4 regions of the Streptomyces sp. NPDC098781 genome follow, and region 2 is predicted to be linked to each of the others. Evidence: riboswitches for the same ligand, from Rfam matches in the RefSeq annotation. Region 2 holds a riboswitch; each other region holds the start of a gene.

Region 1 (7,534 bases), on a different contig from region 2:
GACGATGACCTTGCCGGCGACGCGTCGGACGACGCCCTGGGCGTGCAGGCTGGTCATCCCTTGCCTCGCCCCCGGTGGAGGACCGCCACGAACGCCGGTACGCCGATCAGGGACGTGACCACGCCCACGGGAACCTCCTGGGGGTCGAGGACGGTGCGGGCGGCGGTGTCCACCCATACGAGGAAGACGGCTCCTGTCAGCGCCGTGACCGGCAGCAGACGGGCGTGTCCGGAGCCGGTGAGCGCGCGGGTGACGTGCGGCAGTACCAGGCCGACGAAGCCGATCGCCCCCGCGCAGCTGACGAGGGCGGCCGTGAGCAGCGCGGTCGCGCAGAGCAGGACGAGGCGGGTGCGGGCGACCCGCACGCCGAGTCCGGCGGCGGCGTCGTCACCGAAGGCGAAGGCGTCCAGGGTGCGGGCATGTCCGAGGCAGACGGCGAGAACCACGGCCAGTACGGCGGCGCAGAGCAGCACCTGTCCCCAGTCGGCGCCGGTGAGCGAGCCCAGCAGCCAGAACAGCACACCCCGGGTGGTCTCGGCGTCGGCGGAGGTCAGCACGATGAACGAGGTCAGCGCGGAGAACAGCTGCATGGCGGCCACCCCGGACAGCACCACCCGGTCCGTGCTGCCGCCGAGCGAGTGGCTGAGCAACAGGACCATCGCGAAGGAGAGCAGCGCGCCGAGGAAGGCGCCCGCCGACAGCGACACCACTCCCCCGCCCACGCCCAGCACGACGACGGCGACGGCTCCCGTGGACGCTCCCGAGGACACCCCGAGCACGAACGGATCGGCCAGCGGATTGCGCAGCAGCGACTGCATCACCGCTCCGCACACGGCGAGCCCGGCCCCGCACACGGCGGCGAGCAGGGTGCGCGGCATCCGCAGGTTCCACACGATGCCGTCCCGCAGCGGCGCCAACGTGCTCTCCCCTAGGCCGAGATGGGCGGCGACCGCGGCCCACACGTCCGCCGTCGAGATGTCGGCGGGCCCGATCGTCACCGCGACGGCCACCGAAGCGAGCAGCGCGGCGAACCCGCCGCCGGTCAACAGCAGCGTACGGGCGCTCACTTGCCGAGCCCGAAGTCGCGCAGCCCGGCGGCGACCTGCTCGATCCCTTCGATCGTGCGGATGGACGGGTTCATCGCCTGCCCGCTGAGCAGGACGTACCGCTTCTTCTTCACCGCGGTCAGGTTGCGGGTGGCCGGGTTGGTCTCCAGGAAGCGGATCTTGGCCGCGGCGCTCTCCGCGGTCTGCTGCTTGCGGGTGAGGTCGCCGATCACGAGGACGTCGGGGTCCCGGTCGGCGACCGTCTCCCAGCCGATCTGGGGCCATTCGTCATGGGTGTCGGAGAAGGTGTTCTCGGCGCCCACGGCACGGGTGACGGCACCGGGCGCGCCGCAGCAGCCCGCGAGGTAGGGCGACTGGGAGTTGGCGAACCAGTACATGAGGGAGACACCGGAGGCGTCCAGACCGTCGGTCGCCTCGCGTACCCGCCGCTTCAGCTCGGCGACGAGCTTCTCGCCGCGCTCGTCGACGCCGAAGGCCCGTGCCAGGTCGCGTATCTCGCCGTACACGACGTCGAGGGTGAGCGGCTTGCTGCGCGATCCGTCTCCGCCGCTGTCGTTGTCCTTGCCCGCGGAACAGTCGGAGGGCGAGACGTAGGTGGGCACGCCGAGCTTCTCGAACTGCTCGCGGGTGGCGACGCCGCCCTTGCCGAGAGTGGAGACGAAGGAGGCGGTGACGAAGTCGGGTTCGGCGTCCAGGACCTTCTCGAAGGAGGGCGCGTCGTCCGCGAGCCGCGGCACGGAGGCGTTGGCCTTCTCCAGCCCCTTCATCACCGGGTCCGTCCAGGTCGCCGTACCGGCGACACGGTCGGCGAGACCGAGGGAGAGCAGGATCTCCGTGGTGCCCTGGTTGAGGGAGACCACGCGCCGGGGCGCCGACTTCAGGGTGACCTTCCGGCCGCAGTTGTCGATCGTGCGGGGATAGCCGGCGGCGGACGTCTGCGCCGCCTTCGAGTCGTCGCCGCCGGAGGAACCGCAGGCGGTGAGGAGCAGGGCGGATGCCAGAAGAAGCGCGGGGGTGCGGAGCAAGGGCTTTCCTCGGGGTCTGGGCTCGTACGCGGAGCCTGGCCTACGGACGACCTCGGCACCCGGGGGTGCCAAGGTGCCAGCAGGTCTTCGGACTCGGGTTCGTCCGGCCGCGGCGCCTTCCCGGTCTCCCAGTGGCAGTTGCCCCGCCCGTCCCCCTCACCGCTGCGCGTCAGTTCCGGATTCGCACCGGATTCCCTGGCCTCGGGTGTGGCTCGACTGGCCCGACGAGGCTATCAAGCCCGCCTTGTCGCGGGGTCGTTCGACCGGTCGCCGCCAGGGCCGACGGGAGACGGAGACCCAGGTCACAATCTGGAAGAGGGCAAGGTCACAGCCGTGCCCTCTGCTGCTCCTTTGATGATCTGGCCTAGCATCCGAGCATGACGGTCCTGCCTGACGACGGGCTCTCGCTGGCCGCCGAGTTCCCTGACGCGACCCATGAGCAGTGGCAACACCTGGTGGAGGGTGTGCTGCGCAAGGCGGGCAAGGAAGTCTCGGGCCCGGCCGCGGAAGAAGCCCTGTCCACCGCCCTGGAGGACGGGTTGCGCACCCGCCCTCTGTACAGCGCGCACGACGCCGCGCCCGACGCCGGTCTGCCCGGGTTCGCCCCGTTCGTCCGCGGTAGTCGCCCCGAGGGGAACACGGCCGGCGGCTGGGACGTCCGGCAGCGGCACTCCGCGCTCACCGACGGCGTGGTGCTGGCCGACCTGGAGAACGGCGTCACCTCGCTCTGGCTGGTCCTCGGCGAGGGCGGCATCCCGGTGGCGGAGCTCGGCCGCGCCCTGGAGGGCGTCTACCTCGACCTGGCCCCGGTCGTCCTCGACGCGGGCGCCGACGTGGAGCCCGCCGCGCGCGAGCTGCTGCGGCTGTACGAGGAGAAGGGCGTCGCCAAGGAGGCGGCGCGCGGCAACCTCGGCGCCGATCCGCTCGGCCACGAGGCACGTACCGGAAAGTCCTCGGCGTTCGCGCCCGTCGCCTCGCTGGCCCGTGCGTGCGCCCAGGAGTACCCGGGGCTGCGGGCCCTGACCGTGGACGCGCTGCCGTACCACGAGGCCGGTGGCTCGGCGGCCCAGGAGCTGGGCAGCTCGCTGGCGACCGGTGTCGCCTATCTGCGGGATCTGACCGAGGCCGGGCTGACGGTCGAACAGGCTGCCGCGCAGCTGGAGTTCCGGTACGCCGCCACCGCCGACCAGTTCCTGACCGTCGCCAAGCTGCGGGCCGCGCGCCGGCTGTGGGCGCGGGTCACCGAGGTGTGCGGGGCACCGAGCGCCCAGGTGCAGCACGCCGTCACCTCGCCGGTGATGATGACGCGCCGCGACCCCTGGGTGAACATGCTGCGCACGACGGTCGCCACGCTGGCCGCCGGCGTCGGCGGCGCCGACTCCGTGACCGTGCTGCCCTTCGACCACGCGCTCGGCCTGCCGGACGCGTTCGCGCGGCGCATCGCCCGCAACACCTCGACCATCCTCATCGAGGAGTCGCACCTCGCCCGGGTGATCGACCCGGCGGGCGGCTCCTGGTACGTGGAGCGGATGACCGACGAGCTCGCCCACGCCGGCTGGGAGTTCTTCCAGCGGATCGAGCAGGCCGGCGGACAGGCGGCCGCGCTGCGCTCCGGACAGCTCGGCCAGGACCTCGCCGACACCTGGCAGGCGCGCAGCGGCAAGCTCGCCAAGCGCCGCGAACCCATCACCGGCGTCAGCGAGTTCCCCCACCTCGCCGAGCAGCCCGTCAAGCGCGAGCCCGCTCCCGCACCTCTCTCCGGTGGCCTTCCGCGGGTGCGGCGCGACGAGGCGTACGAGGCGCTGCGCGCCCGCTCCGACGCCCACCTGGCGGCCACCGGCTCCCGGCCCCGGGTCTTCCTGGCCGCGCTCGGCCCGGCGGCGGCCCACACCGCGCGCCTCACCTTCGCCTCGAACCTCTTCCAGGCGGGCGGCATCGAGCCGGTCACCGAGGGCACGTTCGAGGAGAGCGGTGCCACCGAGGTCTGCCTGTGCTCCAGTGACACCGTGTACGAGGAGCAGGCGCGGACCGAGGCCGGCCGGTTGAAGGCGGCCGGCGCCTCGCATGTGTTCCTCGCCGGGCGGCCCGGGAATCACCACGATGTCGACTCGTACGTCTTCGCCGGCTGTGACGCCGTCGCCGTGCTGTCCGCCACCCTCGACCGCATGGGAGTGTCCTGATGGGAATCCCCGACTTCTCCGGGATCGAACTCGGGGAGCCGAGGACCGACGCCGGTGCCGAGGAGTGGCAGAAGGCCGCCGGGAACGACGGGACCTTCTGGGAGACCCCGGAGGGCATCGCGGTCAAGCCGCTGTACACCGGCCGTGACCTGGAGGGCCTGGACTTCCTCGGCACGTACCCGGGCATGGCGCCGTATCTGCGCGGCCCGTACCCGACGATGTACGTCAACCAGCCCTGGACGATCCGCCAGTACGCGGGCTTCTCCACCGCCGAGGAGTCCAACGCCTTCTACCGGCGCAACCTGGCGGCCGGCCAGAAGGGCCTGTCGGTCGCTTTCGACCTGCCCACGCACCGGGGTTACGACAGCGACCACCCGCGCGTGACGGGCGATGTCGGCATGGCGGGCGTGGCGATCGACTCGATCTACGACATGCGGCAGTTGTTCGACGGCATCCCGCTGGACAAGATGACCGTGTCGATGACGATGAACGGCGCCGTGCTGCCGGTGCTGGCGCTCTACATCGTGGCGGCGGAGGAACAGGGCGTACCGCCCGAGAAGTTGGCCGGGACCATCCAGAACGACATCCTCAAGGAGTTCATGGTCCGCAACACCTACATCTATCCGCCGAAGCCGTCGATGCGGATCATCTCCGACATCTTCGCCTTCACGTCGCAGCGGATGCCGCGCTACAACTCGATCTCCATCTCCGGCTACCACATCCAGGAGGCCGGTGCGACGGCCGACCTGGAGCTGGCGTACACGCTCGCGGACGGTGTGGAGTACATCCGCGCGGGCCGTGAGGCGGGTCTGGACGTGGACGCGTTCGCACCCCGGCTGTCGTTCTTCTGGGCGATCGGCATGAACTTCTTCATGGAGGTCGCCAAGCTGCGCGCGGCGCGCCTGCTGTGGGCGAAGCTGGTGAAGCAGTTCGATCCGAAGAACTCCAAGTCGCTGTCCCTGCGCACCCATTCGCAGACCTCGGGCTGGTCGCTGACCGCGCAGGACGTGTTCAACAACGTCACGCGCACATGTGTCGAGGCGATGGCCGCGACCCAGGGCCACACTCAGTCGCTGCACACCAACGCGCTCGACGAGGCGCTCGCGCTGCCCACCGACTTCTCCGCGCGCATCGCCCGCAACACCCAGCTGCTGATCCAGCAGGAGTCGGGCACGACCCGGGTCATCGACCCGTGGGGCGGCAGCGCCTACGTCGAGAAGCTGACGTACGACCTCGCCCGCCGCGCCTGGCAGCACATCCAGGAGGTCGAGCAGGCGGGCGGCATGGCGCAGGCCATCGACGCCGGCATCCCGAAGCTGCGCGTGGAGGAGGCCGCCGCGCGCACCCAGGCCCGGATCGACTCCGGACGCCAGCCCGTCATCGGCGTCAACAAGTACCGCGTCGACAGCGACGAGCAGATCGAGGTGCTCAAGGTCGACAACTCCTCGGTGCGCGCCCAGCAGATCGCCAAGCTGCGGCGGCTGCGCGAGGAGCGGGACGAGACCGCCTGCCGGGACTCGCTCGACGCGCTGACCCGAGCGGCCGGCGGCGAGGGCAACCTGCTGGAGCTGGCGGTGAACGCCGCCCGCGCGAAGGCCACCGTCGGGGAGATCTCCGACGCCCTGGAGAAGGTGTACGGGCGGCACGCGAGCCAGATCCGTACCATCACCGGCGTGTACCGCAACGAAGCCGGTGAGTCGCCGTCCGTGGACCGCACCCGCACCCTCGTGTCCGACTTCGAGGAGGCCGAGGGCCGCCGGCCGCGCATCCTGGTCGCCAAGATGGGCCAGGACGGCCACGACCGCGGCCAGAAGGTGATCGCGACCGCCTTCGCCGACCTCGGTTTCGACGTCGACGTCGGCCCGCTGTTCCAGACGCCTGCCGAGGTGGCCCGCCAGGCCGTCGAGGCGGACGTGCACATCGTCGGGGTGTCGTCGCTGGCCGCCGGGCACCTCACCCTCGTACCGGCGCTCAAGGAGGCGCTGGCCGAGGAGGGCCGCGAGGACATCATGATCGTGGTCGGCGGGGTGATCCCGCCGCAGGACGTGCCGACGCTCCTTGAGATGGGCGCGGCCGCGGTCTTCCCGCCCGGGACGGTGATCCCGGACGCCGCGTACGACCTCGTGCAGCGGCTGGGGGCCGACCTCGGGCACGCGCTGTGATCGATCTCGACGCGTATGTGAAGGGCGTGCTCGACGGGAAGCGGGCGATCGTCGCGCGCGCCATCACCCTCGTCGAGTCCACCCGGCCCCAGCACCGGGTGCTGGCACAGCGATTGCTGACCGAGCTGCTGCCGCACAGCGGCAAGGCGCGACGGATCGGCGTGAGCGGAGTGCCGGGGGTCGGGAAGTCGACGTTCATCGACGCGTTCGGCACCATGCTCACGGGGCTGGGGTACCGGGTCGCGGTGCTCGCCGTCGACCCGTCGTCCAGCCGGACGGGCGGGTCGATCCTGGGCGACAAGACGCGCATGGAGCGACTGGCCGTGGACCCCGCGGCGTTCATCCGTCCCTCCCCCACGGCCGGCACGCTGGGCGGGGTCGCCAAGGCCACGCGTGAGTCGATCGTGGTGATGGAGGCGGCCGGCTACGACGTGGTCCTGGTGGAGACGGTCGGCGTCGGCCAGTCCGAGACCGCGGTCGCCAACATGGTCGACTCCTTCCTGCTGCTGACGCTGGCCCGGACCGGCGATCAGCTCCAGGGCATCAAGAAGGGCGTCCTGGAACTGGCCGACGTGCTCGCGGTCAACAAGGCGGACGGCCCGCACGAGCGCGACGCCCGCGCCGCCGCCCGGGAACTGGCCGGCGCGCTGCGCCTGATGCACGGCAAGGACGCCGCCTGGACGCCGCCCGTGCTGCATTGCAGCGGGCGCGAGTCGATGGGCCTGGACACCGTCTGGGACCGCCTGGAACAGCACCGCGCGCTGCTGGACTCCACCGGCCGGCTCGCCGCCAAGCGGCGTGACCAGCAGGTCGACTGGACCTGGACCATGGTCCGCGACGAACTCCTCGGCCGGCTGCACGCCGCCCCGGCGGTACGGGCTGTCACACCGACGCTCGAACAGCAGGTGAGGGACGGCGAGTTGACGGCCACGCTGGCCGCCGAGCGGATTCTCGCGGCGTTCGAGGGCGGGCGCGATCAGCACTCCGAGGTGTCTGAGCTCCGCGGCGCCACCAGCCCCGACTCATAGGCGAACACGACGAGTTGGGCCCGGTCACGCGCGCCCAGCTTGGTCATCGCCCTGCTGATGTGGGTCTTCGCC
Region 2 (7,534 bases):
GACGCCGGTATCCACGAGGTGCCGACCGGCGACTTCTCCTACTACGACCACGTGCTGGACACCAGCGTCGCGCTCGGCGCGATCCCCGACCGCCACCGCGCCGCCGTCGAGGCCGACGCCCTGGACGGCTACTTCGCCATGGCCCGCGGCACCCAGGACATCGCGCCGCTGGAAATGACCAAGTGGTTCGACACCAACTACCACTATCTGGTCCCCGAGTTGGGCCCGGACACGGTGTTCACGGCGAACTCCGCCAAGCAGGTCGCGGAACTCAAGGAGGCCGTGGCACTCGGCCTCGCCGCCCGCCCGGTCCTGGTCGGCCCGGTCACCTACCTCCTGCTGGCCAAGCCCGCTCCCGGCGTGGCGGCCGACTTCGAGCCGCTCACCCTGCTCGACCGACTGCTGCCGGTGTACGCGGAGATCCTGGCCGACCTGCGCGCGGCCGGCGCCGAGTGGGTGCAACTGGACGAGCCTGCCCTGGTCCAGGACCGCACTCCGGCCGAACTGAACGCCGCCGAGCGCGCCTACCGTGACCTCGGGGCCCTCGCCGACCGGCCCAAGCTGCTGGTCGCCTCCTACTTCGACCGGCTCGGCAACGCCCTGCCCGTTCTGGCGAAGGCCCCTGTCGACGGGCTCGCCCTGGACTTCACCGAGGCCGCCGCGGCCAACCTCGACGCGCTCGCCGCCGTCGGCGGGCTGCCAGGCAAGCGGCTCGTCGCCGGAGTCGTCAACGGCCGCAACATCTGGATCAACGACCTGTCGAAGTCCCTGAGCACCCTCGGCACCCTGCTGGGTCTGGCCGACCAGATCGATGTCGCGGCCTCCTGCTCCCTCCTCCATGTCCCGCTCGACACGGGCCTGGAGCGGGACATCGAGCCACAGATCCTGCGCTGGCTCGCGTTCGCCGAGCAGAAGACGGCCGAGATCGTCACGCTCGCCAAGGGCCTGTCCCAGGGCACCGACGCGATCACGGCCGAACTCGCCGCCAACCGGGCCGACCTGGCCTCCCGCGCGGGTTCCCCGATCACCCACGACCCGGCGGTCCGGGCCCGTGCGGCGGCCGTGACCGACGCGGACGCCCGCCGGTCGCAGCCGTACGCCGAACGGGCCGCCGCCCAGCGCGCCCACCTCGGCCTGCCCCTGCTGCCGACCACGACCATCGGTTCCTTCCCGCAGACCGGCGAACTGCGCGCCGCCCGCGCCGATCTGCGCGCCGGCCGCATCGAAACCGCCGGCTACGAGGAGCGCATCAAGGCGGAGATCCAGGACGTCATCTCCTTCCAGGAGAAGACCGGCATCGACGTCCTGGTCCATGGCGAGCCCGAACGCAACGACATGGTCCAGTACTTCGCCGAGCAGCTCACCGGCTACCTCGCCACCCAGCACGGCTGGGTGCAGTCCTACGGCACCCGGTACGTCCGGCCGCCGATCCTGGCCGGCGACATCTCCCGCCCCGAGCCGATGACCGTGCGCTGGACGACGTACGCCCAGTCCCTCACGGACCGTCCGGTCAAGGGCATGCTCACCGGCCCGGTGACGATGCTCGCCTGGTCCTTCGTCCGCGACGACCAGCCGCTCGGCGAGACGGCCCGCCAGGTCGCCCTCGCCCTGCGCGACGAGGTGAACGACCTGGAGACGGCCGGTACCTCCGTCATCCAGGTCGACGAGCCGGCCCTGCGCGAGACGCTGCCGCTGCGCGCCGCGGACCACGCCGGGTACCTCGCCTGGGCGACGGAGGCCTTCCGTCTCACCACCGCCGGAGTGCGGCCGGACACCCAGATCCACACGCACATGTGCTACGCCGAGTTCGGCGACATCGTCCAGGCCATCGACGATCTCGACGCCGACGTCATCAGCCTGGAGGCCGCCCGGTCCCACATGCAGGTGGCCCGGGAACTCGCCGCCCACGGCTACCCGCGTGAGGCCGGTCCCGGGGTGTACGACATCCACTCCCCGCGCGTCCCCAGCACGGAGGAAGCGGCCACCCTGCTGCGCACGGGCCTGAAGGCCATCCCCGCCGAGCGGCTGTGGGTCAACCCCGACTGCGGCCTGAAGACCCGCGGCTGGCCCGAGACCCGGGCCTCCCTGGAGAACCTGGTCGCCGCCGCCCGCACGGTCCGGGGCGAACTGCCCGCCTCCTGACCGCGGCTCCCAGTGGGCCGGGACGCCACGCGCGTCCCGGCCCCGCCGAGCCGGACTTAGGTATACCTAAGTTTTTCCCACAACACAACATCTGGGATGCGCATGCTCGACGCGTTCTAGATGTAGTGTTGGCGGTGCTGGTGGTTCGCCGGACATACCTGTGTCCGGCGTCGCAAGAGGGAACCCGGTGGAAGTCCGGGACTGCCCCGCAGCGGTGAGCGGGAACGACCGCCGTCATACGCACTGGGTCCGACGTACCGGGCCCGGGAAGCGACGGCCAGTAGATGTCCTCCGATCGGGAGGACGTGCCCGCGAGTCCGAAGACCTGCCACCGGCGCGCACGCCGGACAGCGGTGTGCGCGCTCCGAGGCCCCGAGGGAGGGCCACGTGGCAGCCGCACGGATCCGGGTCGGGCGTACCGTTTCTCCCCGCCGCCCCGATGCTCCCCCGTTCGCGCCGCGACGCTCCTCCCCTCCCGGTCCTCGGACGAGGACGGGAACGAGCGAGAGGAGGCGGCGGACCGATGAGCGGTCTCGTGTATTTCTCCAGTGTCTCGGAGAACACCAAGCGCTTCGTGGAGAAGCTGGACCTGCCGGCCACGCGTATTCCCCTGCACCCCCATCGCGAGGGTATGCCGCGGGTCATCGAACCGTATGTGCTGATCGTGCCGACCTACGGCGGCGGCGAGCGCGCGGGCGCGGTGCCCAAACAGGTGGTGCGCTTCTTGAACGTCGAGGCCAACCGCGCACTGCTGCGCGGGGTCATCGCCTCCGGCAACACCAACTTCGGCGCCGACTACTGCCTGGCCGGCCGAGTGATCTCGGCGAAGTGCCGGGTCCCGGAGCTGTATCGATTCGAGCTGCTGGGCACGGACCGCGACGTCCGTGCCGTGCGGGAAGGACTACAGAGGTTTTGGACACGACACTCATCGACGGCGGGACGGCCGGCGGCATGAACACCCTCACCACGGCGGTCACCATCCCAGCGGCCCAGCGCGAGTCGATCGGCACGCGCAAGGACTACCACGCGCTGAACGCCCTGCTGAACATGTACGACTGCGACGGCCGCATCCAGTTCGACAAGGACCGCGAGGCCGTCCGCCAGTACTTCCTCCAGCACGTGAACCCGAACACGGTGGTCTTCCCGACGCTGAAGGAGAAGATCGACTACCTGGTCGGGAACGACTACTACGAGGAAGCCCCGATCCGGCGCTACGACTGGGACTTCATCGAGGAGCTGTACCGGCAGGCGTACGCCCACGAGCACCGCTTCCGCACCTTCCTCGGCGCCTTCAAGTACTACACGTCGTACACCCTGAAGACCTTCGACGGCTCCCGCTACCTGGAGCGCTACGAGGACCGGGTCGTCGCCACCGCGCTGTATCTCGGCGGCGGTGACCCGGAGTTGGCCGCCCGCCTGGTCGACGAGATGATGACCGGCCGCTTCCAGCCCGCCACCCCGACCTTCCTCAACGCCGGCAAGGCGCAGCGCGGCGAGCTGGTCTCCTGCTTCCTGCTGCGCGTCGAGGACAACCTGGAGTCCATCGGACGCGGCATCAACTCCGCGCTCCAGCTCAGCAAGCGGGGCGGCGGCGTGGCCCTGCTGCTGACGAACCTGCGCGAGCAGGGCGCCCCGATCAAGAAGATCGAGAACCAGTCCTCCGGTGTCGTCCCGGTGATGAAGCTCCTGGAGGACTCCTTCTCCTACGCCAACCAGCTGGGCGCGAGGCAGGGCGCGGGCGCGGTGTACCTGCATGCGCACCACCCCGACATCATGCGGTTCCTGGACACCAAGCGGGAGAACGCGGACGAGAAGATCCGCATCAAGACCCTCTCGCTGGGTGTGGTCGTGCCGGACATCACTTTCGAACTGGCCAAGCGCAACGAGAACATGCACCTGTTCTCGCCGTACGACGTCGAGCGCGAGTACGGCAAGCCGCTGTCGGACCTGTCCGTGAGCGAGCACTACGACGACCTGGTCGCCAACCCGCGGATCCGCAAGACCACGCTCAGCGCTCGCGAGTTCTTCAAGACGATCGCGGAGCTTCAGTTCGAGTCCGGCTACCCGTACCTGCTGTTCGAGGACACGGTGAACCGGGCCAACCCGATCCCCGGCTGGATCAACATGTCCAACCTGTGCTCGGAGATCCTCCAGGTCAACTCGCCGAGCACGTACGACACCTCGCTCGGGTACGAGACCGTCGGCAAGGACATCTCCTGCAACCTCGGCTCGCTGAACATCGCCGCCGCCATGGCCTCCCCGGACCTGGGCGCGACCGTCGAGACCGCGGTGCGCGGACTGACGTCCGTCTCCGACCAGTCGAACATCGACGCGGTGCCCTCCGTGGCGCACGGCAACGACCTCTCGCACGCCATCGGCCTGGGCCAGATGAACCTGCACGGCTACCTGGCCTCGCAGCGCATCCACTACGGCAGCGAGGAGGGCGTGGACTTCACCAACATGTACTTCTACGCGGTCGCCTTCCACGCGCTGCGTGCCTCGAACCGGATCGCGATCGAGCGCGGCACGACCTTCGACGGCTTCGGGCAGTCGGCGTACGCGGACGGCTCGTTCTTCGACAAGTACACCGAGCGGGCGTGGGAGCCGGCCACCGAGCGGGTGCGCACCCTGTTCGCCGAGGCCGGGGTGCGGATCCCGGACCAGGACGACTGGCGCGAGCTGAGGCGTTCCGTCATGGAGCACGGCCTCTACAACCAGTACCTCCAGGCTGTCCCGCCCACCGGTTCCATCAGCTACATCAACGACGCCACCGCCTCCATCCACCCGATCGCCGCCAAGGTGGAGATCCGCAAGGAGGGCAAGCTCGGCCGCGTCTACTACCCGGCTCCGCACATGGACAACGACAACCTGGAGTACTTCCAGGACGCGTACGAGATCGGCTACGAGAAGATCATCGACACGTACGCGGCGGCCACCCAGCACGTCGACCAGGGCCTGAGCTGCACCCTCTTCTTCCGCGACACGGCCACCACCCGCGACCTGAACAAGGCGCAGATCCAGGCCTGGCGCAAGGGCATCAAGACCCTCTACTACATCCGGCTGCGCCAGGAGGCCATGCCGGGCACCGAGATCGAGAACTGCCTGTCCTGCACGCTGTGAGGAACGCACCGACCATGACCACCGCCCCCGCCACCACCGCGCTGACCGAGCTGTCGGTGACGCCCCCGGCGTACCGCCACGACCCGGCCGCCCGGCTCCGCCCCGTCAACTGGAACCGCGTCACCGACGAGAAGGACCTGGAGGTGTGGAACCGGCTCACCGCCAACTTCTGGCTGCCCGAGAAGGTCCCGCTCTCCAACGATCTGAACGCCTGGCAGCAGCGGCTCAGCGCTGAGGAACGCACGCTGACCATGCGGGTGTTCACCGGCCTGACCATGCTCGACACCGTGCAGGCGACGGTCGGCGAGATCGTCCAGATCCAGGACGCGCGCACCGAGCACGAGGAGGCCGTGTACACCAACATCGCCTTCATGCAGGCCGTGCACGCCCGCAGCTATTCGTCCGTGTTCTCCACGCTCTCCACCACCCGGGAGATCGACGACGCGTACGCCTGGGCCGTCGGCAACGACGTCCTCCAGCAGCGCTGCAAAACGGTCCTGAACCACTACTACGGCGACGACCCGCTCAAGCGGAAGGTCGCCTCCACGCTGCTGTCGTCCCTCCTGCTGTACGCGGGCTTCTACCTGCCGCTGCACTTCTCCACGCACGCCCTGCTCACCAACACGGCCGACATGATCCGGCTGATCCTGCGGGACAAGGCGGTGCACGGCTACTACTCGGGCTACAAGTACCAGCGCGGCCTGGAGAAGCTGACGCCCGCCGGGCAGGAGCAGATGCGCGAGTTCACGCACAGCCTGCTGGAGGAGCTGTACGAGCTGGAACTGCGGTACTCGGGCGAGCTGTACGAGCCGCTCGGCCTGATGGACGACGTGGCGGTCTTCGTCCGTTACAACGCCGACAAGGCGCTGATGAACCTGGGTTACCCGGCCCGGTTCGGTGCGGACGAGACCGAGGTCAACCCGGAGATCCTGGCGGCGCTGTCGCCCGGCGCGGACGAGAACCACGACTTCTTCTCCGGCTCCGGCTCCTCCTACGTCATGGGCAAGGCGGAGGACACCGCCGACGACGACTGGGACTTCTGAGAGGCTGACATGTCCGGCGAACCCAGAGTGCCCGCCGCACGGGGCACGACTCCCGCCTACGGCCCCTGTGTGCTGCTCAAGCACGGCGAGATCTTCCTCAAGGGACACAACCGCCATCGCTTCACCGAGCGGCTGCACGACAACCTGCGCCTCGCGCTGCGCGGCATCGGCGGCTCGACGTGGATCAAGACCGCCCAGAACGTCACCGTGCTGGGCGGCCAGGTCCCGCAGGAGGCCCTGGTGGAGCGGGCCCGACGGGTGATCGGCTTCAACTCCGTGGAGCCGGCCGTGCGGGTGCCCAGCACTCTGGAGGTGATCACCCGGGCGGCCGTCGAGGCGATGGCCGCCCGGCCGGCGGGCAGTGGCTTCGCCGTGCGGGCAAAACGGCGGGACAAGCAGTTCCCACTGAAATCGTCCCAGTTGGCGGGGCATCTGGGGGCCCGGATCCTGGAGGAGGTCCCCGCGCTGCGCGTGGACCTCACCCGGCCCGACACGGTCCTTGCCGTCGAGGTCGACCGCAAGGAGACCTACCTCTCCTGGACCCGGCACCCCGGCCTCACCGGTCTGCCCGTCGGCTCCAGCGGGCGCGCCCTGGTGCTGCTCTCGGGCGGATACGACTCCCCCGTGGCCGCCCACCGGGCCATGCGCCGGGGCCTGGCCTGTGACTTCGTGCACTTCAGCGGGGCGCCGTACACGAACCCGTCGTCCGTGTACAAGGCGTACGCCCTCGCCCGCGAGCTGAACCGGTACCAGCCGCCCGGCCGACTGCACGTCATCGCCCTGGGCAAGGCCCAGAAGCAGCTGGCGGTGGCCGGTGCGGGCCGGCTGCAAGTCGTCGCCCAGCGGCGGCTGATGGTGCGTACCGCCTCGGAGCTGGCCGGCCGCATCGGCGCCGAGGCCCTGGTCACGGGCGACAGCCTCGGCCAGGTGGCGAGCCAGACGCTGGCCAACCTGGCCGCGGTGGACGAGGCGGCCGGCCGGCTGGTCCTGCGCCCGCTGATCGGCTGGGAGAAGCAGGAGATCATCGACGCGGCCCGCGCGATCGGCACGGCCGACATCTCCGTCCTGCCCGACGAGGACTGCTGTCAGCTCCTCGCCCCGCCCCGGGCCACCACCCGGGCCGGGCTGCCCCAGTTGCGTGCCGTGGAGAGGCGGCTCGACCTGGACGAGGTGACGCAGGAGCTGCTGGCGGGTGTGCAGGTGATGCGGCCCGGCGAGGACGCGGTGCC
Region 3 (7,534 bases), on a different contig from region 2:
CCTCCCCCGTGAACTCCTCCAGCACGCACCACACTTCACCGAGGTCGAGCCGCAACTGCGGCTCCACCCAGCGCAGTCCGCCGCCCACCTCGGACACGGGAGTGAGCGGACGCGGCTCGCCGCCCTCCTCGTACCGGTGCAGGCGCTGATCGGCGAAGTCGACGAAGACGACGAGCGGGCGGCCGTCGACCATCGCACCGGCCCACGGCTGCCCGCCGTACTCGACGACCCGGCTGCGCACGTTCCACGGCGGGGGCAGGACGGACTCCTCGGTGCCGTCGGCGCCGCGCCGTACCAGCGTGCGCCGTCCGGCCTCCGTGGGCCGCGGCTCGATCCACCACGCCTCGTCACCCACGAACCCGACGTACTCGGGCCGCCCGTCGTGCGCCGCGGCGACGGCGGCGTCGATGGGCGAGGGCCAGGAACCGTACGCCAGCGTCCGCACTGTCTCCCCCACTCCGGTCAGGCCGTGCGCAGAAAGCGGTCGAGTACCCGCACACCGAAGTGCAGTGCCTCGACCGGCACCCGTTCGTCGACGCCGTGGAACATGGCCCCGTAGTCGTAGCCCTCCGGCAGCCGCAGCGGTGAGAAGCCGTAACCGGTGATGCCGAGCCGCGAGAACTGCTTGGCGTCGGTGCCGCCGGGCATGCAGTACGGCACCGTGTGCCCCTCGGGCGCGAACTCCTCGACGGCGGCGCGCATCTTTGCGTACGTCGGCGAGTCGAGCGGTGACTGGAGGGCCACTTCGCGGTGGTGGAACTCCCAGTCGACGTCCGGGCCGGTCAGTTCGTCGATGGTCGCGCGGAACTCGTCCTCGAAGCCGGGCAGGAACCGGCCGTCGACGTGGGCCACGGCCTCCCCCGGGATCACGTTGACCTTGTAACCGGCGTCCAGCATGGTCGGGTTGGCGCTGTTGCGGACGGTGGCCTCCACGAGCTTGGCCGCCGGGCCGAGCTTCTCCAGCAGTCCGTCCACGTCGTCGAGGTCGGCGTCGAGGCCGTGCAGCGCGGCGAGTTCGACGAGGGCGGCGCGGACCGTGGGGGTCAGGCGGACCGGCCACTCGTGGGCGCCGATCCGGGTGACGGCGGCGGCGATGCGGGTCACCGCGTTCTCCCGGTTGGGCCGGGAGCCGTGCGCGGCCCGCCCGCGTGCCGTGAGCTTCAGCCAGCCGGTGCCGCGCTCTCCGGCCGCGAGGGGGTAGATCTGCCGCCCGCTGCCGTCGTGGACGGTGAACGCGCCCGACTCGCCGATGCCCTCGGTGCAGCCCTCGAACAGCGCGGCGTGCCGGTCCGCGAGAAAGCCGGAGCCGTCCGCGGCGCTCGCCTCCTCGTCGGCGGTGAACGCGATCACGACGTCCCGGCGGGGCCGTAGGCCCTCGCGCGCCCAGGCCCGCACGACGGAGAGGATCATCGCGTCCATGTTCTTCATGTCGACGGCGCCCCGGCCCCACACGACGCCGTCGCGGATCTCCCCGGAGAAGGGGTGCACGCTCCACTCGTCAGCCCACGCGGGCACCACGTCCAGATGACCATGGACGAGCAGCGCGTCCGCCGAGGGGTCGGTTCCCTCGACGCGGGCGACCACGTTCGTGCGGCCCTTGACGCGCTCCAGCAGGGTGGGCTCCAGGCCCGCCTCCGCCAGCCGCGCGGCGGCGTACTCGGCGGCGGGGCGCTCCTGGCAGTCGCCGCCCCCGCGATTGGTCGTGTCGATGCGAATGAGGTCGGAAGTGAACGTAACGACCTCGTCCAGCGCCTGCCCGTCAGCCATACTGCTCCTCCACCGCGGCCGAGACGATCGTGGTGACCGCCTTGAAGGTACGGATTCCCTCGTACATACGCTCGCTGGTGTACGCCACCTTTCGCTCGCCGATACGTTCGACGCCCGGGACGACGGTGGCGGCCATCGCGAGGTGCTCGGCGTCGAACTCCACGGCCACGGTGAACGGGCCACCGTGTACCGGCTGCTGACGGACCGCCAGCCCGGCCGCCTCCTTCGCCGCCGCGCGGATGTCGGCGGCGGTCCTGGCCGGCGTACGGCACACGGCGGCGTACCGCGAGACATGGTCCTTGACAGCGACCTTCAGTGCCTCGGGCGCATATCCCAGCGCGTCCTCGCAGGCCACGTCGTCGCCGGTGACGAGGACGACGGGCACGCCGTACTCCGCGACGACGTGCGCGTTGAGCAGCCCCTCGCTCGCCCGTACGTCGTTCAGCCACACCCCTGTGATCGAGTTCGCCAGGTAGGTGTGGGCGAGGACACCTTCCATGCCGGCGCCGGCGTGGTAGCCGACGAACGCGATGCCGTCCACGTCGCCGTGCTGGACGCCCTCGACCATGGACAGCGACTTGTGCCGGCCGGTGAGCATCTCGGCCCGCTCGTCGAGCCGTTCGAGCAGCAGATTGCGCATGGTCCAGTGCGCCTCATTGATGACGACGTCGTCGGCGCCGCCGTCGAAGAATCCCCTTACCGCGGCATTGACGTCCGAGGTGAACATCCCCCGGCACCGCTCCCACTGCGGCGTGCCGGGCAGAACGTCCGCCGGCCAGGTCACACCGGTGGCGCCCTCCATGTCGGCGCTGATGAGGATCTTCATGCTCCGTCACGTTACGCGCCCGCGCCGGAACCCGCCACGAAGCGGACGAACGCCGCTTTCACGCCGCCGAGGCGTGCTTGTCAGCCACTGTGTCCGGGCACTACTGTCACCACGCCTTGGTGAACGGGAAATCCGGTGTGATGCCGGTGCGGCCCTCGCCACTGTGAATCGGGAAGTCCGGCTCCAGCCCGCACGGGCAAGCCACTGGGTCCTCGGACCCGGGAAGGCGGAGCACGGGCGTGTGGTACCCGTCAGCCAGGAGACCGGCCAAGGCGCGTCAACCATCCACGAGGTGCTGGAGAGGGTCTGCTGAGCCATGCACATAGCCGAGGGTTTCCTCCCGCCGGCGCACGCGGTCGCCTGGGGCGTCGCGTCCGCTCCGTTCGTCGTCCACGGAGTCCGTTCACTCACCCGTGAGGTCAGGGAGCACCCCGAGAGCACGCTGCTCCTCGGCGCCTCCGGAGCCTTCACGTTCGTCCTGTCCGCCCTGAAGCTGCCGTCGGTGACCGGCAGCTGCTCGCATCCCACCGGCACCGGACTGGGCGCCATCCTCTTCCGGCCGCCGATCATGGCGGTCCTGGGCACCATCACCCTGCTCTTCCAGGCGCTGCTGCTCGCGCACGGCGGCCTGACCACGCTCGGCGCCAACGTCTTCTCGATGGCGATCGTCGGACCCTGGGCCGGGTACGCGATCTACAAACTGCTGCGGCGCTACGACGTGCCACTGATGGTCGCCGTGTTCTTCGGGGCGTTCGTCGCCGACCTGTCCACCTACTGCGTGACCAGCGTCCAGCTGGCGCTCGCCTTCCCCGACCCGAGCAGCGGCTTCCTCGGCGCGCTCGGCAAGTTCGGCTCCATCTTCGCCGTCACCCAGATCCCGCTCGCGGTGAGCGAGGGCCTGCTCACGGTGCTCGTGATGCGGCTGCTGGTGCAGTCCAGCAAGGGCGAACTGACCCGGCTGGGCGTGCTCCTCGCCGGCAAGCGGACCCGCACCGAGACGGAGGCCGTGGCCCGATGAAGAAGAACACGAAGATCAACCTTCTGCTGCTGCTCGTGGTGGCCGCGCTGGCCGTGCTGCCCCTGGCACTCGGTCTCGGCGACCACAAGGAGGAGCCGTTCGCGGGCGCCGACGCCGAGGCGGAGACCGCGATCACCGAGATCGAGCCGGACTACGAGCCCTGGTTCACACCGCTGTACGAGCCGCCTTCCGGCGAGATCGAGTCGGCGCTGTTCGCGGTCCAGGCGGCCCTCGGCGCCGGTGTTCTCGCCTACTACTTCGGGCTGCACCGGGGACGGCGGCAGGGCGAGGAGCGGGCGCTGGAGCAGGCACCGGCCGGCGAGGAGCCGAAGGCCGACAAGGTCTGACGCATCATGCTGCCGATCGACGCGGCGGCGCACAGCAGTCGCTGGCGCCGCCGTCACCCCGTGGACAAGGCCGTGCTCGGGCTCGGTCTCACCGTCCTCGCGATCTCGCTGCCGCCCTGGCCGGGCGCCGCGCTGGTCCTGGTCACCGCGCTCGCGGTGCTGCTGGGCCCGGCGGGCGTTCCCGCGCGCCGGCTGTGGCGCGCCTACCGGGTGCCGCTCGGTTTCTGCGTGACCGGCGCGGCCACCCTGCTGGTCCAGGTCGGCGGCCCGGAGGGCTTCGTGTCCCTCGCCGACGACGGTGGGCTGCGGGCCGGGGAACTGCTGCTGCGGACCTCGGCCGCCTCCCTCGGCGTGCTGCTGTTCGCGTTCACCACGCCGATGTCCGACCTGCTCCCCCGGCTGGTGAAGGCGGGGGTGCCCGCACCCGTGGTCGACGTCGCCCTCGTGACGTACCGCATGAGCTTCCTGCTCCTCGACTCGGTGCGGCGCATCCGGGAGGCCCAGGCCGCGCGCCTCGGGCACACCGGCCGGGCCGCCGAGTGGCGCTCGCTCGCCGGGCTCGGCGCCACTGCCTTCGTGCGGGCGTTCGACCGGGCCACCCGGCTCCAGGCCGGGCTCGCCGGGCGCGGCTACGACGGCACGCTGCGCGTCCTGGTGCCGCGGGCCCGGGTCTCCGTCCCCTTCACGGCCGCCAGTTGCGTGCTGCTCGCGGCGCTGGTCGCCCTCACTCTCGTACTGGAGAAGGCCCTGCCATGAGCGAGCCCACCGCCCTGGTCGCCCTGCGAGGCGCCTCCTACGCCTACGAGGACGGCCCCGTCGTACTCAGCGGCCTCGACTTCGACGTGTCCGAGGGGCGCGCGCTGGCGCTGCTGGGCCGCAACGGCAGTGGCAAGACCACGCTGATGCGGCTGCTCAGCGGCGGGCTCCGGCCGCACGCGGGCCGGTTGACGGTGGAGGGTGCGCCGGTCACGTACCACCGCAAGGGGCTGACCCGGCTCAGGACGACCGTCCAGCTGGTGGTGCAGGACCCCGACGACCAGCTGTTCGCCGCGTCCGTCGCCCAGGACGTCTCCTTCGGCCCGCTGAACCTGGGTCTGCCCGACGCCGAGGTACGGGCACGGGTCGACGAGGCGCTCGCCGCCCTGGACATCAGCGCGCTGGCCGACCGGCCCACGCATCTGCTGTCGTACGGGCAGCGCAAGCGCACCGCCATCGCCGGGGCGGTCGCCATGCGTCCGCGCGTGCTGATCCTCGACGAACCGACCGCCGGGCTCGACCCCGACGGCCAGGAGCGCCTGCTCGCCACCCTCGACCAGCTGCGCGCGGGCGGCACGACGGTGGTGATGGCCACCCATGACGTCGACCTCGCCCTGCGGTGGGCCGACGACGCGGCGCTGCTGACCCCGTCCGGCGTGCGCACCGGTCCGGCGCCGGCGATGCTGGCCCGCACCGACCTCCTCCGGCAGGCCGGCCTGCGGCTGCCCTGGGGCGTGGCGGCGACCCGGCTGCTGCGCGCACAGGGGCTGCTGGACGACACGGCGCCCGGTCCACGCGACGCGGAGGAGCTCGCGGCCCTGACGCCGGCGCACACCACGCGCGCGCTCCCGGCCGACGGCTGAGACGGGTCGCCGTTGGGCACACGGGTGATGTCTTCCGCGACCGCGCAGCAAAGGCGGGGCGGTCCACACGGTTGCCTGTTTCATGAGGTCACGAGCGACCGAAGTGAGGCAGCATGGCCGACGGCACCATGGACACCCGCCCGCCCGAAGGGCTGAAGGCCGACGCGATCGGGTTCCTCGACGCACTCGTGATCGGCCTCAACGCCACCTCGCCCGCGTACTCGCTGGCCGCGGCCATCGGACCGGTCGTTGCCCTGGTGGGCGTCTACGCACCGGGCGTCATGCTCGCGTCCTTCGTCCCGATGCTGCTGATCGCGTCGGCGTTCTACTACCTCAACAAGGTCGACCAGGACTGCGGGACGACCTTCTCGTGGGTCACCCGGGCGATGGGCCCGTGGGCGGGCTGGCTCGGCGGGTGGGCCATCGCGATGACCGGCGTCCTGGTCGTCGGCTCGCTGGCGGACGTGGCGGTGACCTTCTTCCTGCTCGCCGTCGGGCTCGACAGCTGGGTGGACAACGAATTCGTCCGCCAGCTGCTGACGGTGCTGGTCATCCTGGTGATGACGGCGGTGTGTGTCATCGGCACCGAGGTGTCGGCCCGGGTGCAGAACACCCTCATCCTCGCGCAGGTCGCCTGTCTGCTGGCGTTCGCCGTGGTGGCGCTCTACCGGGTCTACGCCGACACCGGCACCCTCGACTCCGTCGATCCGGAGATCGGCTGGCTCGACCCCTTCGGCGCGGGAGGCGCCGAGCTGACGGCGGGTCTGCTGCTGGGCGTGTTCATCTACTGGGGCTGGGAATCGGCGGTCAACCTCACCGAGGAGGTCGAGAACTCGGCCACCGCTCCCGGCGAGGCGGGCGTCTGGTCGACGGTCATCCTGCTGGTGACCTATGTGTCGGTCGCGATCGCGGTGGTGGCCTACGCCGGGCCGGCGTTCCTGTCGGAGAACGCCGCGGAGGAGGAGTTCATCTTCGCCCTGCTGGCCGACGAGGCGATGGGCGGCTGGGACTGGGTGGTGCTGCTGGCGGTGTCCACCTCCGGGCTGGCGTCCACGCAGACGACGATCATCCCCGCCTCGCGCACCGCGCTGTCCATGGCCCGCCGGCACGCGCTGCCCTCCCACTTCGGGCACATCAACCCGCGGTTCCGCACCCCCGACGTGAGCACGTGGTGGGTCGCGGGCATCGCCATCGCCTGGTATCTCGTGGTCCGGCAGATCAGCGAGAACGCCCTGTTCGACTCGCTGACCGCGCTGTCCCTGCTGATCGCGTTCTACTACGCGCTCACCGGCATCGCCTGCGCGGTCTACTACCGGCGTCATCTCACCGAGAGCGTGCACAACTTCCTGCTGATCGGCCTCGGCCCGCTGATCGGCGCCGGGCTGCTCGTCTGGCTGCTGGTCGAGTCGATCGGAGACATGGCCGACCCGGCCAACTCCTACAGCGGTGTCTCGTGGTTCGGGCTGGGCCCGCCGCTGGTCATCGGCATCGGCATCGCTCTCGCGGGTGTGGTCCTCATGATCGTGTGGCGTCTGATGGCCCCGGCCTTCTGGTCGGCACGCCCGGAGGTGGCCGACCCCGATCTCGTACACGGCGACAAGGAGCACTGAAGATGCCGATCGTTCTCGGATACGACGAGTCCCCGGGCGCGGTCCGCGCGCTGCACGTCGCCATCGAGGTGTCGGCGGCGTTCGGCGAGCCGCTCGTGCTGGTCTACGGCGCGGCGGCGCCCGGCTCCGTCGGCGAGGAGTACACCGCGCACCGCGACGCCGTCCAGGAGGTCGGACGCACCGCCCTGGCGCACGCCGTCGCGGTGGCGGACGAGGCCGGTGTGCGGACCACCGTCGAGGTCCTCGACCAGAAGCCGGCGGAGGCGCTGATCGACGCCGCGACGCGCCACGGGGCCAGGTGCATCGTGGTCGGCAGCTGGGGTGAGAGCCCGCTGCGCGGTGCCCTG
Region 4 (7,534 bases), on a different contig from region 2:
GCCGCCCGGTCCTCCGGGTCGGGGAGGTAGGTGTCCAGCAGCGTCAGGTAGAACTGGACGTGCACGGCCTCCTCGAAGAGCTGGCGCGACAGGTACAGGCGCGCCTCAGGGGAGTTGATGTGCTTGTACAGCGTCAGCACCAGGTTGTTCGCCACGATCGAGTCGCCCGTCGCGAAGAACGCGACCAGCCGGCCGATCATGTGCTGCTCACCCTCGGACAGCTTCGCCAGGTCGGCGACGTCGGAGTGGAGGTCGACCTCCTCCACGGTCCAGGTGTTCTTGATGGCGTCCCGGTAGCGCTCGTAGAAGTCCGGGTAGCGCATGGGGCGCAGGGTCAGCTCGAAGCCCGGGTCGAGCAGGTTGGCGTTACGGGTACTCATTACTGGCAGGCCTCGCAGGACTCGGGGTTTTCCAGGGAGCAGGCGACGGCGTCGGGCTCGGCGACCTGCTGGACGGGGATGGTCTTCTCGGGCTGGGCGGTCTGGCTCTGGGCGGCGCGGGCGATGCGGGTCGCCGGGCGGGAGCGCAGGTAGTACGTCGTCTTCAGACCTGACTTCCAGGCGTACGCGTACATCGAGGAGAGCTTGCCGATGGTCGGCGTCTCCAGGAACAGGTTCAGGGACTGCGACTGGTCGAGGAACGGCGTGCGCGCCGCCGCCATGTCGATCAGGCCGCGCTGCGGGATCTCCCACGCGGTGCGGTACAGCGCCCGTACGTCCGCCGGGATCCAGGCGAAGTCCTGCACCGAGCCGTTGGAGTCGCGCAGCGCCTCACGGGTGCGGGCGTCCCAGACGCCGAGCGCCTTGAGGTCGTCGACCAGGTAGGAGTTCACCTGGAGGAACTCGCCGGACAGCGTCTCGCGCTTGAACAGGTTGGAGACCTGCGGCTCGATGCACTCGTAGACGCCCGCGATGGACGCGATGGTGGCGGTCGGGGCGATGGCGAGCAGCAGGGAGTTGCGCATGCCGGTCGTGGCGATACGGTCGCGCAGGGCCGCCCAGCGCTCCGGCCAGGTGAGCTCGACACCGTAGTGGTCGGGGTGCAGCACACCCTGGGCGGTACGGGTCTTCTGCCAGGCCGGCAGCGGGCCGTTGCGCTCGGCGAGGTCGGCGGAGGCCTCGTACGCGGCGAGCATGATGCGCTCGGCGATCCGGGTCGAGAGCTGCTTCGCCTCGGGCGAGTCGAAGGGCAGCCGAAGCTTGAAGAAGACGTCCTGGAGGCCCATCGCACCGAGACCGACCGGCCGCCACTTGGCGTTGGACCGGCCCGCCTCGTCGGTCGGGTAGAAGTTGATGTCGACGACGCGGTCGAGGAAGGTGACGGCGGTGCGGACGGTGTCGTCGAGCCGCTCCCAGTCGAGGTCGCCGTCGCGGACGAACGCGCCGAGGTTCACCGACCCCAGGTTGCAGACCGCCGTCTCCCCGTCGTCGGTGACCTCCAGGATCTCCGTGCAGAGGTTGGAGGAGTGGACGACATGGCCCGGCAGGGCGGTCTGGTTGGCGGTGCGGTTGGCGGCGTCCTTGAAGGTCATCCAGCCGTTGCCGGTCTGCGCGAGGGTGCGCATCATCCGGCCGTACAGATCACGGGCCGGGATGGTCTTGCGCGCCAGCCCCGCGGCCTCCGCCTTGCGGTACGCCGCGTCGAACTCCTCGCCCCACAGGTCGACCAGCTCCGGCACGTCCGACGGCGAGAACAGCGACCACGGCTCGTCGCCGTTGACCCGGCGCATGAACTCGTCCGGGATCCAGTGCGCGAGGTTGAGGTTGTGCGTACGGCGGGCGTCCTCACCGGTGTTGTCGCGCAGCTCCAGGAACTCCTCGATGTCGGAGTGCCAGGTCTCCAGGTACACCGCGGCGGCGCCCTTGCGCCGGCCGCCCTGGTTCACGGCGGCCACGGAGGCGTCGAGGGTCTTCAGGAACGGAACGATGCCGTTGGAGTGGCCGTTGGTGCCGCGGATCAGCGAACCGCGGCTGCGGATGCGGGAGTACGCGATACCGATGCCGCCGGCGTGCTTCGAGAGACGGGCGACCTGGTGGTAGCGGCCGTAGATGGAGTCCAGCTCGTCCAGCGGGGAGTCGAGGAGGTAGCAGGACGACATCTGGGGGTGCCGGGTGCCGGAGTTGAAGAGCGTGGGGGAGGAGGGGAGGTAGTCGAGGCGGCTCATGAGCCCGTAGAGCGCGGCGACTTCGTCCAGCGACCTCGCGGTGTCGTCCTCGGCGAGACCGGCGGCGACGCGCAGCATGAAGTGCTGGGGCGTCTCGATGACCTTGCGGGTGATGGGGTGCCGGAGCAAATAGCGGCTGTGCAGGGTGCGCAGGCCGAAGTAGCCGAAGCGGTCGTCGGCGCCGGTGTCGACCAGGGAGTCGAGACGGGCCGCGTGGATTCGCGCGAACTCGGCGGTGCGGTCGGCGATGAGCCCCTCGCGGTGGCCGACCGCGACCGACTCGGTGAAGGACGTGACACCCTGCGAGGCGGCCTCGGCGGCGATGGAGATGGTCAGCAGCCGGGCGGCGAGCCGTGAGTAGGCCGGGTCCTCGGAGATCAGGCCGGCGGCCGCCTCGGTGGCCAGCTCGCGCAGCTCCGTCTCGTCCGCGCGGGCGGACCGGCCGCGCAGCGCGGCGGCGGCGACCCGGCCGGGGTCGGCGTCGGGGAGGTCGGCGGTCAGCTCGGTCAGGAGCCGCAGCAGCGCGGCACCGGGACCGTCGTTGTCCTGTTCGACCGCTGCTGAACCCGGTTCGGCTGGCGCGATGGTCACGTGGGGCTCTCCCTCGCTCGGCACGGGGGCCTCGCCGAGGGCAGGGGGCAGCACACGAGCGCACGGGGCGTCGCGTCCACCGGCCCATTCCACGAGGCCCGGACGTCAGGGCGCACCGGCCGGGCGGCCGGGCGCAGCTGTCGGCAGGTCCTCGGACTGACTCCCGTGCGCAGATACGCACAAGTACACCGTTGCGGGACAGTTCCGGATTCGCACCGGATTCCCCTGCGGCGACAGCGAGCACGAGCATACATCTTGTGCCGGGCTGTCGTATCACCACCAGATGTTGTGTCGCGCTGGTTTCAGAGCGTCAACTCGTAGGTGAGAAGAGTGATGTCGTCCAGCTCCGGGATCGGATTCCAGTCCCGATCGGGTGTGCGGACGAAGCCCAGGCGTTCGTAGATGCGGTGGGCGCCGTGCATGGTGCGCTGGGTCGACAGGACGATCCGTACACAGCCCTCCGTGGCCCGTGCGCGGTCGACGCAGGCGCGCACGAGCGCCTCTCCGGCGCCGCGTCCGCGTGCCGCCCGGTCGACGGCGAGCATGCGGATCTCGGCCTCGCCGGAACGCGCGATGTCGGCCATCGGGCCGCCGCTCGGCACGAAGGTCACGCCGCCCAGCAGGCGGTCCTTCTCGACGGCCACCAGCACGTCGGCGGCCGCCGCGCGTTTGGCCACGTCCCTGAGTTCGCCGAGGTACTCGTCGCTCTCGCCGAAGTCGAGAAGGCCGTCCTGTAGATAGGCCTGGGCGGTGATCTCGCCGAGGGCGTCGTACTCGGCGGTTCCGGCCTGCCGGATCACGATGTCCATAGGGGCGAGTCTGCCGGACACATACGACGGCGGGCCGCCGGATTTCTCCGACGGCCCGCCTGGTCCGAGCCGCTCAGTGGGACGAACCCGCCGTCGCCGGCGGCAGTTCCACCTGGACGCCCGGGTCGCCGGCGTCCGCCGTGTAGTCCTCCGGCTTCGTCTCGTCGATGCCCTCCGGAGCCTTCGCCGCCTTCAGGGCGAAGGTCAGGACCACCGTCACCAGGACGTTGAGCACGAACGCGGTGAGGCCGATGTAGCCGATCTCGCCGATGCCCGGGATCTCCTTCGCCGAGCCACCGAAGTGCTTCTGGGTCGGGGAGGCGACGCCGTACGCGGCGACTGTGCCGTAGATCATGCCCACCGCCCAGCCGGCCAGCAGCGCCCAGCGGTGGAACCAGCGGGTGAACAGGCCGCCGACCAGGGCCGGGAAGGTCTGAAGGATCCAGATGCCGCCCAGCAGCTGGAAGTTGATGGCGACCGTCTTGTCCATGGTCAGGACGAAGACCAGGGCGCCCACCTTCACCAGCAGGGACACGATCTTGGAGACCTTGGTCTCCTGCGCGGGCGTCGCGTCCGGCTTGATGAAGTCCTTGTAGATGTTGCGGGTGAAGAGGTTCGCGGCCGCGATCGACATGATCGCCGCCGGTACCAGCGCGCCGATGCCGATCGCCGCGAAGGCCACGCCCGCGAACCAGGACGGGAACATGTTCTCGAACAGCTGGGGGATGGCCAGCTGGCCGTTCTCCACCTTGATGCCGGCCGCGATCGCCATGAAGCCCAGCAGCGCCAGCAGGCCCAGCATCAGGGAGTACAGCGGCAGGATCGTGGTGTTGCGGCGGATCACCTCACGGCTGCGGGAGGAGAGCGTCGCGGTGATCGAGTGCGGGTACATGAAGAGCGCGAGCGCGGAGCCCAGCGCCAGCGTGGCGTACGTCCACTGCCCCGGCTCACCCGGCGCCAGCGCACCGCGTGGCGCGCCCGTGGCCGGGTTGGTCTGGCTGTAGGCCTCGCCCGCCTTGGCGAAGATCTCGTCGAAGCCGCCGAGCTTGATCGGGATGTAGATGATCGCCACCGCGATGACGATGTAGATCAGTGTGTCCTTCACGAACGCGATCAGCGCGGGGGCCCGCAGACCCGAGGAGTAGGTGTACGCCGCCAGCACGCCGAAGGCGATCAGCAGCGGCAGGTCCTTGATGAACCAGTTCGTGTCCTCGCCGCCGCCGACGCCCATCACGTCCAGCACCGCCTGGATGCCGACGAGCTGGAGGGCGATGTACGGCATCGTCGCGAGGATGCCCGTCACGGCCACCGCCAGCGACAGGCCCTTCGAGCCGAAGCGCCCGCGTACGAAGTCCGAGGTCGTCACATAGCCGTGCTTGTGGGAGACCGACCACAGACGCGGCAGGAAGGTGAAGACCAGCGGGTAGACGAGGATCGTGTACGGCACCGCGAAGAAGCCGGCCGCGCCCGCCGCGTAGATCGCCGCGGGTACGGCGACGAAGGTGTACGCCGTGTACAGGTCGCCGCCGAGCAGGAACCAGGTGACCCAGGTGCCGAACGACCGGCCGCCCAGGCCCCATTCGTCGAGGCTGTGCTCGTTCTCGGCCTTGCGCCAGCGCGCGGCGAGGAAGCCCATGACCGTGACGGCCAGGAAGAAGAAGATGAAGACGGCGAGTGCGACGCCGTTCACGCCGTCCTTCACTTGGCGGCACCCCCCTTGCGGGCCCGCTGGTCACGCTGCCACAGCTTGTACGCGGTCATCGTGAGCGCCGTGGAGATGAGCACCCACAGCATCTGGTACCAGTAGAAGAACGGGATGCCGATGAAGGCCGGGTCGACCTTCGCATACGAACCGACCCACAGCATCGCCACGAAGGGCGCTGCGAGGCAGAGCGCGATGACGACCCGGACGGGCGTCACCACCGGCCCTCTGTTCACTTCTGGGGCATCTGACATCTGACGGCTCCGTCCCCTCACTGATCACCTGAGAAACGCCCGGGCAATCTAGGTGACGGTGCAACTACAGCGGAAGCCCCTGTCCGCATATCGGATGTGGAGGATTGGTGTGCACCCTGGCGTGCCCGTCTGTCGTCCGGCGTGGGTGCGCTCAGCAGCAGCGGAACCCCTGGCTGGGGTCGGCCTCCTGACGGTCCGTCCGCATCCGCTCGAAGTCCCGCCGGGAGGGCACGTCCGCGTCCGGATGCCCAAGTCGGATGTGGGCGACATAACGGTCGTACGCCGACTCGTCGGTCAGCTCCCGCACGTACCAGCGCACGCTACCGAGGACCCGCCGAAGCGACCGCACCGCGCTCCTCCTCCTTCTCCTCCTTCGTGGGGAACAGCCCGGCCGGAGCGACGATCTTCGACTCGACGTACGGCGCCTCGCTGAGCGTGGACAGGGCCGGGCGGCGCACGTGCCGTACGCAGACGCGGGCGGCGTCGGCGATCACCACGACGATCAGGACGGCCAGGACCGCCGAGAGGACGCCGTCCACCGTGGAGTTGGTGACCACCGTGTGCATGTCGTCCATGGTCTTGGCGGGCGGCAGGATCTCGCCGCGGTCGATGGCGTCCTGGAAGACCTGGCGCTGCTTGAAGAAGCCGACCTTCGGGTCGCTGGAGAACACCTTCTGCCAGCTCGCGGTGAGCGTCACCGTGGCGTCCCAGGCGAGCGGAACGCCGGTGATCCAGGCCCACTTGAGGCGCCCGGACTTCACCAGCAGGGTGGTGCAGACGGCGAGGGCGACCGCCGCGAGCAGCTGGTTCGAGATGCCGAAGATCGGGAAGAGCTGGTTGATGCCGCCGAGGGGCTCGTGGACGCCGACCCACAGGAAGTAGCCCCACAGAGCGCACACGATCGCGCTGGTGATGGCGAGTCCAGGCTTCCAACTGACGTTCCTGAAGGGGCGGTAGACGTTGCCCAGCATGTCCTGGAGCATGAACCGGCCCACGCGGGTGCCGGCGTCCAGCGCGGTCAGGATGAACAGCGCCTCGAACATGATCGCGAAGTGGTACCAGAAGGCCCGCAGGCCGCCGCCGGTGACCTGCGAGAAGATCTCCGAGACACCGATGGCGAGCGTGGGCGCGCCGCCGGTCCGGGACAGTAGCGAGGCCTCCTCGACGTTCTCCGCCGCCCGGGCGAGCGCCTCGGGGGAGATCTGGTAGCCCCAACTGCCCACGACCTGCGAGGCGTTCTGCACGGTGTCGCCGATGACCCCGGCGGGCGCGTTCATCGCGAAGTACAGGCCCGGGTCGATGATGCTGGCCGCCACCAGCGCCATCACGGCGACCGACGACTCCATCAGCATGGAGCCGTAGCCGATCATCCGGACCTGGGTCTCCTTCTGGATCATCTTCGGTGTCGTACCGGAGGAGATCAGCGCGTGGAAGCCGGACAGGGCGCCGCAGGCGATGGTGATGAAGACGAAGGGGAAGAGCGAGCCGGCGAAGACCGGGCCGTCGCCGCGTGAGGCGAAGTCCGTGACCGGGTCCATCTTGAGCGTCGGCAGCGCGACCACCACGCCGAGGGCGAGCAGGAAGATCGTGCCGATCTTCATGAAGGTCGAGAGGTAGTCGCGCGGCGCCAGCAGCATCCACACCGGCAGGATCGAGGCGATGAAGCCGTACGCCACCATCCAGATGACCAGCGTCGAAGGCGCGAGCGTGAAGGTGTCGGCCCAGGACGACTCGGCCACCCAGCGGCCCGCGACCAGGGCGAACAGCAGCAGCGCGACGCCGATGAGCGAGACCTCGGCGACCCGCCCGGGACGCAGCACCCGTAGATAGAAGCCCATCAGCAGGGCGATCGGGACGGTCATCGCGATCGAGAAGGTGCCCCACGGTGACTGCGCGAGGGCGTTGACGATGACGAGGGCCAGCACCCCGAGCAGGATGATCATGATGACGAAGGTGGCCAGCAGCGCGGCCGCCCCGCCGAACGGACCGATCTCCTCGCGCGCCATCTGCCCCA

Evidence for each region. Region 2 has a riboswitch for cobalamin ahead of nrdI (class Ib ribonucleoside-diphosphate reductase assembly flavoprotein NrdI). Riboswitches for the same ligand answer to the same signal wherever they lie in the genome.
Region 1: another riboswitch for cobalamin. It lies ahead of ACIQWG_RS30015 (ABC transporter substrate-binding protein); the one in region 2 lies ahead of nrdI (class Ib ribonucleoside-diphosphate reductase assembly flavoprotein NrdI).
Region 3: another riboswitch for cobalamin. It lies ahead of ACIQWG_RS30250 (energy-coupling factor ABC transporter permease); the one in region 2 lies ahead of nrdI (class Ib ribonucleoside-diphosphate reductase assembly flavoprotein NrdI).
Region 4: another riboswitch for cobalamin. It lies ahead of ACIQWG_RS19355 (ribonucleoside-diphosphate reductase subunit alpha); the one in region 2 lies ahead of nrdI (class Ib ribonucleoside-diphosphate reductase assembly flavoprotein NrdI).

What each region holds. Positions count from the first base shown of each region.
Region 1 covers NZ_JBIWAK010000008.1:155,394-162,927, reverse strand. Annotated here, with positions in the region: gene ACIQWG_RS30025 (ABC transporter ATP-binding protein) at 1-57, opposite strand, end outside; gene ACIQWG_RS30020 (FecCD family ABC transporter permease) at 54-1,067, opposite strand; gene ACIQWG_RS30015 (ABC transporter substrate-binding protein) at 1,064-2,092, opposite strand; cobalamin riboswitch at 2,153-2,328, opposite strand; gene ACIQWG_RS30010 (methylmalonyl-CoA mutase family protein) at 2,470-4,272, shown strand; gene scpA (methylmalonyl-CoA mutase) at 4,272-6,434, shown strand; gene meaB (methylmalonyl Co-A mutase-associated GTPase MeaB) at 6,431-7,462, shown strand; gene ACIQWG_RS29995 (response regulator) at 7,411-7,534, opposite strand, start outside.
Region 2 covers NZ_JBIWAK010000001.1:109,993-117,526, reverse strand. Annotated here, with positions in the region: gene metE (5-methyltetrahydropteroyltriglutamate--homocysteine S-methyltransferase) at 1-2,142, shown strand, start outside; cobalamin riboswitch at 2,267-2,490, shown strand; gene nrdI (class Ib ribonucleoside-diphosphate reductase assembly flavoprotein NrdI) at 2,666-3,097, shown strand; gene nrdE (class 1b ribonucleoside-diphosphate reductase subunit alpha) at 3,055-5,262, shown strand; gene nrdF (class 1b ribonucleoside-diphosphate reductase subunit beta) at 5,277-6,305, shown strand; gene thiI (tRNA uracil 4-sulfurtransferase ThiI) at 6,315-7,534, shown strand, end outside.
Region 3 covers NZ_JBIWAK010000008.1:207,735-215,268, reverse strand. Annotated here, with positions in the region: gene ACIQWG_RS30265 (prolyl oligopeptidase family serine peptidase) at 1-457, opposite strand, end outside; gene ACIQWG_RS30260 (M20/M25/M40 family metallo-hydrolase) at 463-1,767, opposite strand; gene ACIQWG_RS30255 (M55 family metallopeptidase) at 1,760-2,593, opposite strand; cobalamin riboswitch at 2,672-2,880, shown strand; gene ACIQWG_RS30250 (energy-coupling factor ABC transporter permease) at 2,910-3,611, shown strand; gene ACIQWG_RS30245 (energy-coupling factor ABC transporter substrate-binding protein) at 3,608-3,958, shown strand; gene cbiQ (cobalt ECF transporter T component CbiQ) at 3,965-4,714, shown strand; gene ACIQWG_RS30235 (energy-coupling factor ABC transporter ATP-binding protein) at 4,711-5,577, shown strand; gene ACIQWG_RS30230 (APC family permease) at 5,691-7,187, shown strand; gene ACIQWG_RS30225 (universal stress protein) at 7,190-7,534, shown strand, end outside.
Region 4 covers NZ_JBIWAK010000004.1:538,495-546,028, reverse strand. Annotated here, with positions in the region: gene ACIQWG_RS19360 (ribonucleotide-diphosphate reductase subunit beta) at 1-380, opposite strand, end outside; gene ACIQWG_RS19355 (ribonucleoside-diphosphate reductase subunit alpha) at 380-2,755, opposite strand; cobalamin riboswitch at 2,880-3,022, opposite strand; gene ACIQWG_RS19350 (GNAT family N-acetyltransferase) at 3,058-3,564, opposite strand; gene mctP (monocarboxylate uptake permease MctP) at 3,638-5,266, opposite strand; gene ACIQWG_RS19340 (DUF3311 domain-containing protein) at 5,263-5,520, opposite strand; gene ACIQWG_RS19335 (YbdD/YjiX family protein) at 5,672-5,869, opposite strand; gene ACIQWG_RS19330 (carbon starvation CstA family protein) at 5,841-7,534, opposite strand, start outside.